Regions from separate parts of the Massilia haematophila genome, predicted to be linked through region 1. Evidence: predicted binding sites of a transcription regulator. Region 1 holds the regulator's gene; the other holds the start of a gene.
What was found. Region 1 encodes sigma-54, which starts transcription at its own class of promoters, with help from an activator protein. Its sites were predicted from a motif close to TGGCANGNAANCTGCTTT; they were not measured.
Positions count from the first base shown of each region.

Region 1 (7,169 bases):
GCTGGGCCTGTAGTTGGCTGGGCCCCACTTCACTCGCGAAGCCGGCCGCGAATCCACGGATTGCGTCGACCAGTTGCGCGCCGGGCGTCGACGCGATCAAGGCCGTCAACGCGCCCAGCTGAGCGCCGGGGACGTGCACGTCCGCCAGGCCGACATACAAGGCATCCGCAGCGCCGATGGTCAGGCCGGTGAGACCGAGGTAGTTGCCCAGCTGGCCAGGCGCATGCGACAGGAAATGGCTGCCGCCGACGTCCGGGAACAGGCCGATGTTCACTTCCGGCATGGCCATCTTGGTGCGGTCGGTCACGATGCGCAGTCCGGTGTCCGGGCCGCCCTGGGCGATGCCCATGCCGCCGCCCATCACGACGCCGTCCATGACCGAGATATAAGGCTTCGGATAGAAGTGAATCAGGTGATTCAGGGCGTATTCTTCGGTGAAGAAATCCTCGAGCAGCGCGCTACCGCCCATCGGCGTGGCGTGGCCGGCTTCGTGGAAGAAGCGGATGTCGCCGCCCGCGCACAGGGCTTTTTCGCTGCTGCTGGTGATCACGACCGCGTCGACCCTGCTGTCGTCGCGCCAGGCCAGCAGCACCTCGGTCAGGCGCCGCACCATGTCGAGCGATAACGAGTTCAATGCTTTCGGACGGTCGAGGGTGATCGTGCCGGTGCCGTTGGCAACGCGGGTCAGGACGAAGTCGGTCATGGTCGGTCCGTGGTAGAAAAAACACGCATTCTACCGAAGGACGAGACAACTGGGGTATTGACGGCGCGGCAAGAAATGAACATGCCGGAAATGAAAAGGGCGCCATGGGCGCCCTCGTTCAGACGGTGCTTGCCGGCCTGTCAGGCGACGGCTGCCTCTCCGCCTTCAGGGCGGCGCTTGAGCGCCTCGTGACTATGATTCTGCAGGATGGTTTTGTATTTCATCACCTGCCGATCCAGCCTGTCCATCAACAGGTCGATCGCCGCGTACAGGTCTTGCGCAACGCTTTCCACGTGCACGGTCTTGCCGGACATGCGCACATTAATCTCGGCTTTCTGCCTTTTGTCTTTTTCGGTGAGATTGTCGATCGCGAGGATCACGTGGGAGTCGATCACTTGATCGAAATGGCGGGTAATGCGTTCGAGCTTGTTCTGTACGTATTCACGGATGGCGGGGGTTACGTCGAGGTGGTGACCGCTGATGGTGAGATTCATACACACTCCTTTGAAGATGTGGCGGCTGCCGCGCCGCGCCACAAGGAAGCGCGAGGGTGCCGCCGTTACAAGGATTTGCGGAGACTAACGGGAGGAATTTTCAGTGCTTCACGGTACTTGGCAACCGTGCGGCGTGCGATGACCATTCCTTGTTCACCGAGCATTTCCGCGATCTTGCTATCGGATAATGGGTTCTTGGGGTCTTCTGCTCCTGTCAGTTGCGCGATGAGAGCCCGGATCGCCGTCGAAGACGCTTCGCCCCCCGCTTCGGTGGCGACGTGGCTTCCGAAGAAATACTTCAACTCAAACATGCCGTGCGGGGTCAGCATGAATTTCTGAGTTGTGACACGAGAAATTGTGCTCTCGTGTAGTCCTAGTGTATCAGCTATCTCACGAAGCACAAGGGGCCGCATGGCAACCGCGCCATGGCTGAAAAAGTTCCGCTGACGCTCAACGATTGCCTGCGATACACGCAGGATCGTGTCGAAGCGCTGGCGCATGTTCTTGATCAGCCACTTCGCTTCCTGCAGCTGCGCGCTCATCTGGCTTTCGCCCTTGCCCTGCTTGAGCAGGGCCGCGTACATGTTGTTCACGCGCAGGCGCGGCATCACGTCCTGGTTCAGCATCACGCCCCAGCCGTTCTTCGTTTTCCGGACAATTACGTCCGGAACCACGTAGTCCGAGGTGCTCGAGGCGAAGGCCGCGCCGGGATGCGGATTGCACTGGCGGATCACAGCCTGGGCTTCGCGCAGGTCTTCGTCGTCGCAGTCGAGCGCCTTTTTCAGTTTGTTGAATTCGCGCTGCGCGAACCAGGTGAGATATCCCTCGACGATCTTGAGGGCCATGCGCCGCGTCACCAGCGGCACGCCAGGCATGGCGCGGATCTGCAGCGCCAGGCATTCGGCGGCGCTGCGCGCACCCACGCCCACCGGATCGAGGCTTTGCACCAGCGCCAGCGCGCAGCGCAGCTCGTCCATCTCGACCTCGAGCTCCTCGGGCAGGCGCGCGTGGATCTCATCCAACTGCTCTTCCAGGTAGCCGTTGTCGTCGATGGCGTCGATCACCAGTTCGGCCAGCGCGCGGTCGCGCATGCCCAGTCCCGTCACCCGCACCTGTTCCGACAGGTGCTCGCGCAGCGTGACGCCGGCCGCTTCCAGCTGCGGGCGGCCATCCTCGTCCTCGCCGTTGCCGGCGCCACGTCCGGGTTCGCCCCAGTCGCCATCGCCGCGGTCGGCATCGCGCTCGCCATCGGCGCCCGCGGCGTCGAAACCGTCCACCGCTTCGCCGTTCGCGGCCCCCTCTTCCGCGCCGGGCGCGGCCGGCGCCTCGCCGCTGCCGGGCGCACTGTTGATGGCGCCGTCGGCGAGCAGGCGCACCGAGTGGTCGAGCGGATCGTCGAGCCGTTCGAGCAAGGGATTGTCGGACAGGATCTGTTCGATTTCCTGGTGCAGTTCCAGCGTCGACAACTGCAGCAGGCGGATCGATTGCTGAAGCTGCGGGGTGAGCGCCAGGTGCTGCGAAGTCCGGAGTTGCAGGGATTGTTTCATCGCTTGTTGCTGCCAGGTTGTCGCTTCGTGATTGCTACGATTGCTACATGCGGAAGTGCTCGCCCAGGTAGACGCGGCGCACCGATTCGTCGGCGATGATGTCGTCAGGGCGGCCCGAGGCCAGCACGGCGCCCTGGTTGATGATGTAGGCGCGGTCGCAGATGCCGAGCGTCTCGCGTACGTTGTGGTCGGTGATCAGGACGCCGATGCCGCGCTCCTTCAGGAAGCGCACGATGCGCTGGATCTCGATCACCGCGATCGGGTCGACCCCGGCGAAGGGTTCGTCGAGCAGCACGAAGCGCGGATTGGTGGCCAGCGCGCGCGCGATCTCGACGCGGCGGCGCTCGCCGCCCGACAGCGACAGCGCCGGGTTCTCGCGCAGCTTCTCGATCTGGAGTTCGGCCAGCAGCGAATCGAGGCGCTCGTTGATCGCGTCCTTCGAGAGCGGCTTGCCGTCGTCGTTGCGCTGCAGCTCCAGCACGGCGCGGATGTTGTCCTCGACGGTGAGCTTGCGGAACACCGAAGCTTCCTGCGGCAGGTAGGACAGGCCCAGCACCGCGCGCCGGTGGATCGGCAGGCTGGAGATGTCGGTGCCGTTGATCTCGATCGACCCGGCGTCCGACGGCACCAGGCCGACGATCATGTAGAAGGACGTGGTCTTGCCGGCGCCGTTCGGGCCGAGCAGGCCGACGACTTCGCCGCAGCCCACTTCCAGCGACACGTCGCGCACCACCAGGCGCTTGCCGTAACTTTTCTGCAGCCCCCGGACCACCAGGGTGCTGCTCGTGCTTGCATCTTTCATGTTTACTTTCCTGCGGGTGCTGCCGCTGGCGCCGGTCCGGTGCGGCGCGGCGCGATGATCAGGGTGCCGCGGCCGCCGCCGACCTTGCTTTCGCCGCTCGCGTCGTTGCGCACGGCGGCCACTTCGCGGCGGTTGTCGTAGGAGATGTAGGCGCCGTTCAGTTCATTGGTCAGGCGGCCGTTTTCCAGTTCCTTGACGACGGCTTTCGAGAACAGCTTCACCAGTTCCTGGCGCTCGTCGTACTCGATGCGCTCGGCCTGGCCCTCGACCCACATGTCGCCGGCGCCGTCGCGCTTCTGGCGGAAGGTCGCGACGCGTCCGGGGCCCGAGGTCAGGGTGACGCTCATGTAGCCTTCCGGCGTTTCCTTGACCAGCGCGCGGTCCGACTTCATGGTGAGCGTGCCGCGCGTGAGGACCACGTTACCGGTCAGGATGCGGGTCTGGGTCACCTCGTCGATGTCGAGCGAATCGAAGTTGACGACAGCCTGCTTGAGCGAGTCGGCGCGTTCGGCCGAAGCGGACAGCGACAGCAGCGTGAGGACGGCGGCAGCGAGGATTTTTTTCATGTTGGGTGCTCGTTCCTTGTGTTGTGTAGGTCAGCGCTGGCGCGGCGGATAGACGATCTGGCCGCGGCCGAGTTGCAGCTTCTGGGTCGGGTTCTCGGCCACCAGGCCGACGCTGTTCACGGTCGACGCGCCGAGCTCCATCCGCACCGGACGGTCGGTCTTGACGATCTCCTCGTCGGCCAGCACGGTCAGCGCACTGGTGCGCGCGCGCATCCCTTCCGATGCCGGCGTGGCCGGGCGCACGATGTCGACGTTGTCGATCAGCTCGATCCGGTTTTCCTGGTGGTGGATCTGGGCGCGGTCGGCGTGCATGGTCATGCGCGGACGCCCCGGCGCCATGCTCTCGACCACCGGCTTGCTCACCTCCGAGACATCGTTCAGCGGATGATGGGCCAGGCGCTCGCCCGACAGCAGGTAGCGCGGCTGGCCGCTCTCGGTCATGCGCACCACGCTGAAATTCTCGACGATGTAGTCGGGCTCGTTCCCGGCATTGCCGAGATTGTCCGCGTCTTCCGATTGCAGGGCCTGCAGCAGCCAGAAGCTGCCGAAAGCGAAGAACACGGCCGTGAGCATCAGCGCCAGCAGCTTCCAGCGGTGCGAGGTCCGGCGGTTGACGAGGGTCGCCATGGCTCGTTACCCGAAGTACGGCGCCAGCGCCTGTTCGTAGGTGCCCTGGGCGCGCATCACCATGTCGCACACTTCGCGCACGGCGCCGCGCCCGCCCGGCGCCTTGGTCACGTAATGGGCGCGGTACTGCACGTCCGGGTGGCCAGTGGGCACGGTGACGGCGAAGCCGACCCTGGTCAGCAAGGGCAGGTCGATCACGTCGTCGCCGATGTAGCCGCACTCCTCGGCCGTCACGCCGGTCTGCGCCAGCAGCTCGGCAAAGGCGACGCGCTTGTCGTGGAAGCCCTGCCAGACGTGGTTGATGCCCAGGTCCCTGGCGCGGGCGTTGACGATCGGCGACTTGCGCGCGCTGATGATGGCGGTCTGCACGCCGGTCTTCTGCAGCAGCTGGATGCCCAGGCCGTCGAGGACGAAGAAGGTCTTGGTGACCTCGCCGTCCGGTCCGTAGGTCAGGCTGCCGTCGGTCAGGATGCCGTCGACGTCGAAGATCATCACTTTCACGCGCGCGGCGCGCTGCATGTGTTCCAGTGCGGTGATCACGCTACTCATCAGATTACCTTTGCGCGGGTCAGGTCGTGGATGTGCAGGGCGCCGACCAGCTTGCCGTCCAGGTCGACCACCAGCATCTGGTTGATGCGGAATTCTTCCATGATCGCCACCGCGTCGACCGCCAGCTGCTCGGGATGCACGGTGCGCGGGTCCAGGTGCATGACGTCGCGAATGCTGATGTTCGAGAAGTCCTGCACGCGCTCGATCAGGCGGCGCAAGTCGCCGTCGGTGAACACGCCGATCGGGCGCCGGTCCGCATCGACCACGGCGGTCATGCCCATGCCCTTCTGGCTCACTTCCAGCAGGGCCCGCGCCAGCGGCGTCTCGGGCGTGACCGACGGCACCGCCTCGCCGCTGCGCATCACGTCGCGCACGTGGGTCAGCAGGCGCCGGCCAAGGGCGCCGCCCGGGTGCGAGCGCGCGAAGTCTTCCTCGCGGAAGCCGCGCGCGTCGAGCAGCGCCACGGCCAGGGCGTCGCCCAGGGCCAGGGTGACGGTGGTGCTGGCGGTCGGCGCCAGGTTCATCGGGCAGGCTTCCTTGGATACCGAGATGTCGAGGTGCACGTCGGACAACAGCGCCAGGCGCGATTGGGGCTTGCCGGTCATCGCGATCAGGGGCGTGCCCATGCGCTTGACGACCGGGAGGATATCCATCAGTTCCGACGATTCGCCGGAGTTCGAGATCGCGATGAACACGTCCTGGGCGGTGACCATGCCCAGGTCGCCGTGGGCGGCTTCGCCCGGATGCACGAACATCGCCGGGGTGCCGGTCGAGGCCAGGGTGGCGGCGATCTTGCGCGCGATATGGCCGGACTTGCCCATGCCCGAGACCACGACGCGGCCGGTGCAGGCGTACAGCGTGGCCACCGCGCGCACGATGGAATCGTCCACGCCGAGGCGGTCGTGCAAGGCCTTGACCGCGTCGGCTTCGATCGCGAGGGTCTCGCGCGCCAGTTCCATCACGCGGCGGGACTGGTTCTCGTCAAAACTGTTCTGCATTGTTTTTTCATCGGTTACACTCATCCCGGAAGTATAAACGAATTGCGAAAGCAAAAAACTTGCCAGACGTATTAAACAACGCTCACTGCGAACGCTCACTGCGCGTAAAAGAAACGAACGAATGGCATCCGGACTCGAACTGACTCTTCTCCTGCTCGGCAGTGCGGTGCTGGGCGTGGTCGCCTTCCGCAGCCTGCACCTGCCGCCGATGCTGGGCTACCTGGCCGTCGGTGTGCTGATCGGCCCGCACGCGCTGGGCCTGGCCTCGGATACCGCCTCCACCCACGCGCTGGCCGAATTCGGCGTCGTGTTCCTGATGTTCTCGATCGGGCTGGAATTCTCGCTGGCCCAGCTGCGCGCCATGCGCCGCATCGTGTTCGGCCTCGGGCTGGCCCAGGTGGTGCTGACCATCGTCGCCGCGGTCGCCGGGGCGCTGCTGCTGTCGATGTGGATCCCGGCCCTGAAGGTGAGCTGGCAGGCCGCGTTCGCGCTCGGCGGGGCGCTCGCCATGTCCTCCACCGCCATCGTGGTGAAACTGCTCACCGAGCGGCTGGAGCTGGAAAGCGAACACGGACGGCGCATCATCGGCATCCTGCTGTTCCAGGACCTGGCCGTGGTGCCGCTGCTGATCCTGATTCCCTCCCTGGCGCGCGATCCCGAAGACCTGGCCGTGACCCTGGCCTGGGCCGCCGTGAAGGCGGCCGCGGTGCTGGCGCTGCTGCTGTTCTTCGGCCAGAAGCTGATGCGCAACTGGTTCACCCTGGTCGCCAAGCGCCGCTCGCAGGAGCTGTTCATGCTCAACCTGCTGCTGGTGACGCTGGGCGCGGCCTGGATCACCGAGCGCGCCGGCCTGTCGCTGGCGCTGGGGGCGTTTGTCGCCGGC
Region 1 is NZ_JBHRVV010000001.1:4,766,762-4,773,930, reverse strand. It holds gene ACFOPH_RS21160 (enoyl-CoA hydratase/isomerase family protein) at 1-703, opposite strand, end outside; gene hpf (ribosome hibernation-promoting factor, HPF/YfiA family) at 844-1,197, opposite strand; gene ACFOPH_RS21150 (RNA polymerase factor sigma-54) at 1,263-2,744, opposite strand; gene lptB (LPS export ABC transporter ATP-binding protein) at 2,788-3,546, opposite strand; gene lptA (lipopolysaccharide transport periplasmic protein LptA) at 3,549-4,112, opposite strand; gene lptC (LPS export ABC transporter periplasmic protein LptC) at 4,143-4,739, opposite strand; gene ACFOPH_RS21130 (KdsC family phosphatase) at 4,746-5,288, opposite strand; gene ACFOPH_RS21125 (KpsF/GutQ family sugar-phosphate isomerase) at 5,288-6,310, opposite strand; gene ACFOPH_RS21120 (monovalent cation:proton antiporter-2 (CPA2) family protein) at 6,408-7,169, shown strand, end outside.

Region 2 (7,169 bases), 2.0 Mb from region 1:
AGGCCGTGGTCGAGCGCTGCTGGGCCCACATCGAGCGGGTGCGCTCGACCGAGGCGCTGCGCGAGGCCGACCGCCGCAAGTCCGAATTCCTGGCGACGCTGGCGCACGAGCTGCGCAACCCGCTGGCGCCGATCCGCAACGGCCTCGAGCTGCTGCGCCTGGCGGCGAACAAGCCGGAAACCCAGGCCAACGTGCGCGCCATGATGGAGCGCCAGGTCGGCCACATGGTCCACCTGATCAACGACCTGCTCGACATCGCGCGCGTCTCCAGCGGCAAGCTGGTGCTCAAGACGGAGCCGGTCACGCTCGAGGCGGTGGTGGCCGGCGCGGTCGAGACCAGCCTGCCGCTGGTCGAGGCGGCCGGGCACGCGCTGTCGGTGCGCCTGCCCGAGGCGCCGCTCCCGCTCGAGGTCGACCGGGTGCGCATCAGCCAGGTGCTGAGCAACCTGCTGTCGAACGCGGCCAAGTACACGCCGCGCGGCGGGCGCATCGCGGTCGAGGCGCGGGTCGAGGACGGGCAGGCCGTGATCGCCGTCAGCGACACCGGCATCGGCATCGGCATCGGCGCCGAGTCGCTGCCCGCGGTGTTCGACATGTTCACCCAGGTCGCGCGCAGCATCGACCGCTCGCGCGGCGGGCTGGGCATCGGCCTGGCGCTGGTGCGCCACCTGGTGCAGTTGCACGGCGGCAGCGTCACCGCGGCCAGTCCCGGTCCGGGCCTGGGCAGCACCTTCACCGTGCGCTTGCCGCTGGGCACGGCGCCGGCCCCGGCGCGCGACCCGGCGGCCGCGCCGGCGCCGGCCGTGCCCATCCGGCCCTTGCGCGTGCTGGTCGCGGACGACAACGTCGACGCCGCCGACACGCTGCGCGCGCTGCTGGAACTGGGCGGCCACGAGGTCCGCGTGGCGCACGACGGCCGGGAGGCGGTCGAACTTGCCGGCAACATGCAGCCCGAACTGGTCTTCCTCGACATCGGCATGCCGCGCATGGGCGGCTACCAGGCGGGGCGCGCGATCCGCGGCCTGCCGGGGCTGGCGGCCGTGCCGCTGGTCGCCGTGACCGGTTGGGGCGCCCAGGAAGACCGGCGGCGCTCGCGCGAGGCCGGCTTCGACGCGCACCTGCTCAAGCCGGCGATGCCGGAGCAGGTGGCGGCGATCCTGGCGCGGGCAGCGGTGCAAGGCTGAGCCGGGAAGGAATTGTCGTCCTGGAATCGTTGTTCATCTTCAATCCTTCAGCCGGGTTGCATAAAACTTTTTACAATGCGCTAAAAGCGTGTCACTCTTCGTCCAGACTTGCGCCTTGACCAATCGACCTGCCGACGATGCACGATCCTGCGAACGCGCCCGTTACGCCACCCGCCGAGCCCGGCATTGTCCCCGGGAGCCTCGACTTTCCGATCGTCGACAAGCGCGAGCGGTTGCCGGAAACAATCGGGAACGCTGAAGTCTCGTTCGAGGAACTTCTGGCTTTCAACGAGGAACTCCGCTCGGCCATCGAGGAACTGGAAACCAGCAAGGAAGAGCTGCAATCGGTCAACGAGGAGCTTGTCGCCGTCAACGATGAACTGAAGGTGAAGGTCGAGGAGACCGGCAAGGCCAACGACGACCTGAACAACCTGATCGCTTCGACCGACATCGCCACCATCTTCGTCGACAGCGGCCTGCGCATCAAGCGCTTCACGCCGCGCGCGGCCGACCTGTTCTCGATCATCGCCTCCGACGTCGGCCGTTCGCTGCTCGACCTGACCCACAAGCTCGACTACGACCAGCTGGCCGAGGACGTCGGCGCCACCTTCGACACGCTGCGCCTGGTCGAGCGCGAGGTGCGCTCGATCGAGGGCCGCTACTACATCGTGCGCCTGCTGCCCTACCGCACCAACGAGGACCGCATCGAAGGCGCGGTGATGACCTTCTTCGACATCACGGCGCGCCGCCAGGCCGAGGAACAGGCGCGCGCCAGTGAAGCGCGCATGCGCCTGGTGGCCGAGAGCGCCTACGACTACGCCATCATCACGATGGACGAGGAGGGCCGCGCCACCAGCTGGAACAAAGGGGCGGAACAATTGTTCGGCTACGGCGAGCAGGAAATGCTCGGCCAGAAGCTCGACATGCTGTTCGTGCCCGAAGACCGCGCGGCCGACGTGCCGGCCAGGGAGCTGCGCCGCGCGCGCGCGGACGGCCGCGCCGAGGACGAGCGCTGGCACCTGCGCAAGGACGGCAGCCGCTTCTTCTGCAGCGGCGTCACCACGCCGCTGCGCAACGGCGACATCAACGGTTACGCCAAGATCGCGCGCGACGTGACCGCGCGCGAACGCCAGGAGCAGGCGCGCGAGCATGCCTCGGCCGCGCGCGAGCAGGCGATGCGCTCGGACGCCGCCAACGCGGTCGCGCTGAAGGACGAATTCCTGACCGTGATGGCGCACGAGCTGCGCCATCCGCTGAACATGATCAACATTAACATCGAGCTGCTGGCGCGCATGCCCGAACTGCGCCTCTCGCCGACGTTCCTGCGCGCCGCATCGATCATCCGCAATTCGGTGATGAGCCAGGCCAAGATCATCGACGACCTGATGGACATGTCGCGCGTGCGTACCGGCAAGCTGTCGCTGACGATGGCGCCGGTGTTGCCCGACATGGTGGTGCGCGGCATCGTCGAGGTGATGCGCGCCGATCCGGCCGCGAACGACGTCGACATCGCGCTGAGCGGCGGCGTCGACGGCGTGTACGTGATGGCCGACGCCGTGCGCCTGGAGCAGGTCCTGATGAACCTGCTGAGCAATGCGCTGAAGTTCACGCCCAAGGGCGGGCGCATCGAGGTGCATCTCGGCCGCGAGGAAGGCCAAGTGCGTATCGACGTCGTCGACAGCGGCCAGGGCATCGCGCCGTCCTTCCTGCCGCACGTGTTCGACATGTATGGGCAGAGCGTCGCGGTGACCACGCGCTCCAAGGGCGGGCTGGGCATCGGCCTGGCGCTGGTGCGCGAGATCGCCGCCCTGCACGGCGGCCGCGTCGAGGCCCACTCGGAAGGCATCGGCAAGGGCGCGCGCTTCACCCTCTGGCTGCCACTGCTCGACAGCGATGCCGCGCCGCTGCCGGGCGAGGGCGGCAGGGGCGACGACAGCATGGCCGGGCTGCGCATCCTGGTGGTCGACGACATGGAAGAGATGCTGCTCATCTTCAAGTCGTTGCTCGAGACCAGCGGCGCCATCGTGTTCGAGGCCACCAGCGCCGCCAAGGGCCTGGAGATCCTCGAGCGCGAACAGGTCGACCTGCTCATTTCCGACATCTCGATGCCGGAGATCGACGGCTACGACTTCCTGCGCCGCGTGCGCGCCAACCCGAAACTGGCCAAGTTGCCGGCGATCGCGATCAGCGGCATGCGCCGCGACGGCGACATCGCCGAGGCCCGCGCGTCCGGCTACTCGGCCCACCTCGGCAAGCCGCTGTCGGTGGAGCGGCTGTCGGTGATCGTGCACGGCCTGCTGCCGCGCCGCGAGACCGGCGAGAACGCCTGAGGCCCGTCGCTCCTGCCTGGGCGGGCGGCTGTCCGGGTGGTGACGGTAATTTTTACATTTTCCGGGTAGATATTTAACAATAATCCCGTAAGTTATTGATTCTGCATGGGCTGCCGGCCGTGGTGCAGAACTTGCTTCCTCCTTTCAATCACACGAAAGGAGCGTCATGAGCAAAGCCAAGCACCACCTTGCCGCCGCTGCGGCCGCCGCGATCCCGTTGATTGCCTGCCTCTTCCCGGCCGGCGCCGGGGCCACCGTCATCGCCAGCAACACGCGCTACGGCGTGTTCGACGGCAGCGAAGGAACGCGCAGTTTCAACGTCGGATTCCACGGCAGTATCCTCGACCTCAACCTCATCGTCAGCCTGTCGAAATGCGACGACCCGCCGCTCGGACCGCAAGGCGGCGCCTGCCGCGGCCAGGGCGCGCCCTACGAGGACGAATTCTCGCTGGCGCTGATGGCGCCGGACGGCACGACGGTCGACCTGGTGCGCGCCTACGACACCTACGGCGCGGGCAACGCCGGCGCGGGACGGGTGCGCCTGGTCTTCGACGACGAGGCGGAGCAGGACGCCGGCCCGCATCTCGCGGCGGGAAGTTTCCGTCCGGCCGGCGCGCTGTCCGCCTTCGACGGCATGGACGTGTATGGACGCTGGACCTTGCTGATCCAGGATTTCTTCCCGGGCGATCCGCTCGAATTCTTCTCGGCGCGGCTGGACGTCGAGACCGACCCGCCGGCGCCGGTGCCGGAGCCGGCCTCGCTCGCGCTGCTGGGACTGGGATTGCTGGGGATGCGCGCGGTGCGCAAGCGCTCGTGAGTACGTCGTCCTAACGCGCCACGATGAGCTTCACGCCCAGCGCGACGAACACGGTGCCGGCGATGCGGTCGAGCCACTTGCCGGCGCCGGGCTTGCGATTGAGCCAGGCGCCAATCGCCCCGGCAAAATAGCCGAGCAGGCCGAACAGGATCGCCGCCTGGAGCGTGAAGGTCACGCCCAGGGCCAGCATCTGGCCCGGCACCTGGCCGTTGGCGGGAATCACGAACTGCGGCAGCAGCGAGAGGAAGAAGAGCACCACTTTCGGGTTGATCGCGTTCGCGACCAGGCCTTTGGCGAACAGGCTGCGCAGCGTCTGCGGCGCTTGCGCGCCGTCGGCGGCCTTGCTGCCGCCCTGGCTGCGCAGCGCGTTCCAGCCCAGCCAGACCAGATACAGCCCGCCGCCCACGCGCAGCGCCGTGAAGGCGACCGGCGAAGCGGCGATCAGCGCGCTCACCCCGAGCACGGCCAGCAGCGTGTGGCTCAGGCAGCCGAGCGCGCACCCCAGGCCGAACACCATGCCCTGCCTGCGGCCCTTGGACATGCCCAGGCCCAGCACCATCAGGTTGTCGGGGCCCGGGGAGGCGGTGATCAGGACGGCGGCGAGCAGGAAGCCCAGGAATTGTTCGGGTGCGAGCATGGCGGTATTTGTAGGGTGGGCGCCCCGTGCCCACGCGTGAACGATGATTTGACGCTGCGCTTCATAAACGCCAACACGACGCAAACGCCACGCGTGGGCACGGGGCGCCCACCCTACGTTGATCGATTATCGTGCGTCAACGACGCATTTGGCAATCGATGACACAGCCGCGGATCAAGCCTCCGCGACGCGCTTGGCGATATGCGCCAGCGCCTCGTCGACCTGGTCGATCAGGATCAGGCACAAATCGCCCTCGCTCAAACGCGCCAGCGCGCGGTCGATCGCGACGAACTCGCCCTGGATCTCCTCGACGTGGCCGGTGCGCACTGCGCCCTGCAGGCCCTGGCGCAGCAGCGCCACCACTTCGCCGTCGGCGCGGCCGCGCTGGCACTGGTCTTCATACAGCAGGACCTCGTCGAAGGCCGCGCCCAGGATCTGGGTCTGCTGGGTGATGTCCTGGTCGCGGCGGTCGCCGGCGCCGCTGATCACGACCGAGCGGCGCCTGGCCGGCATGTTCTCCACCGCCGACACCAGGGCGGAAATCGCGTCCGGGTTGTGGCCGTAGTCGGCGATCAGGGTCGCGCCACGATAGTCGAAGACGTTGAAGCGGCCCGGCGCATTGTCGCTCTCGCCGACAAACGTCTTCAGGCCGAGCGCGATCTTGTCCCAGGAAATGCCGACGCCCCAGGCCGCGGCCACCGAAGCCATCACGTTCTCGACCTGGAAGCCGACCACGCCGCCGCGGGTGATCGGCACCTCGGCCAGCGGGATGCGGTGTTCGAACTTGCCCTGGGCGCAGACCAGGAAGCCGTCCTCGACGAAGACGGCGCGGCGGCCTTGCGCGCGGTGCATGGCCATCAGCGGCAGGGTGCCGTCCTGGGCGAAGAAGGTGACGTCGCCGCGGGTGAAGCTGGCCATGTCGGCGACGATCGGGTCGGCGGCGTTCAGCACCGCCATGCCGCCCTCGGCGACGTTCTGCACGATCACGCGCTTCAGGATCGCCAGGTCTTCCAGCGTGGTGATGTAGTTCAGGCCGAGGTGGTCGCCGGCGCCGACGTTGGTCACCACCGCCACCTGGCAGCGGTCGAAGGCCAGGCCTTCGCGCAGCAGGCCGCCGCGCGCGGTCTCGAACACGGCCGCGTCCACGTCCGGGTGCAGCAGCACGTTGCGCGCGCTGCGCGGGCCGCTGCAGTCGCCGCTGTCGATGCGGCGGCCTTCGATGTAGACGCCGTCGGTGTTGGTCATGCCGGTGCGCAGGCCCGAGGTGCCGAGCATGTGGGCGATCAGGCGCACGGTGGTGGTCTTGCCGTTGGTGCCGGTCACGGCGACCACCGGGATGCGGCCGTCGTCGTCTTCCTCGAACAGCATGTCGACGATCGCTTCGCCGATCGCGCGCGGCTTGCCGAACGAGGGCGCCAGGTGCATGCGCAGGCCCGGCGCGGCGTTTACTTCGACGATGCCGCCGCGCTGGTCTTCGATCGGTTTCAGGACGCTGTCGCAGACCAGGTCGACGCCGCAGATGTCCAGGCCGACCATGTGCGCCGCCGCGATCGCGCGCGCCGCCACTTCCGGATGCACGTCGTCGGTGACGTCGGTGGCCGAGCCGCCGGTCGAGAGGTTGGCGTTGTTGCGCAGGATGACGCGCTGGCCTTTTGGCGGCACCGAGTCGGCGTTCATGCCCTGCTTGGCCAGGCTGGCCAGGGCGATGTCGTCGAAGCGGATCCTGGTCAGCGAGGTCGAGTGGCCGCTGCCGCGGCGCGGGTCGAGATTCACGGTGTCGACCAGCTGGCGCACGGTGTGCACGCCGTCGCCGACCACGCTGGGCGGGTCGCGGCGCGCGGCGGCCACCAGCTTGTCGCCGATGACCAGCAGGCGGTAGTCGTGGCCCGGCAGGTAGCGCTCGACCATGACGTCGTCGCGGAATTCGGAGGCGGCGTTGAAGCCGGCCACGATCTGTTCGCGGGTCGTGATGTTGACCGTCACGCCCTTGCCCTGGTTGCCGTCCTTCGGCTTGATCACCACCGGCAGGCCGATTTCCTGGGCCGCCGCCCAGGCATCAATCGGATCGGTCACGGTGCGGCCCAGCGGCACCGGCACGCCGGCGGCATCGAGCAGCTTCTTGGTCAGCTCCTTGTCCTGGGCGATGGTCTCGGCGATCGCGCCGGTGGCGTCGATCTCGGCGGCCTGGATGCGGCGCTGCT
Region 2 is NZ_JBHRVV010000001.1:2,763,656-2,770,824, reverse strand. It holds gene ACFOPH_RS12345 (hybrid sensor histidine kinase/response regulator) at 1-1,184, shown strand, start outside; gene ACFOPH_RS12340 (PAS domain S-box protein) at 1,322-3,514, shown strand; gene ACFOPH_RS12335 (PEP-CTERM sorting domain-containing protein) at 3,681-4,331, shown strand; gene ACFOPH_RS12330 (LysE family translocator) at 4,342-4,968, opposite strand; gene cphA (cyanophycin synthetase) at 5,143-7,169, opposite strand, start outside.
Region 2: the regulator sigma-54 is predicted to act here: its motif matches at 3,635-3,652, upstream of ACFOPH_RS12335 (PEP-CTERM sorting domain-containing protein).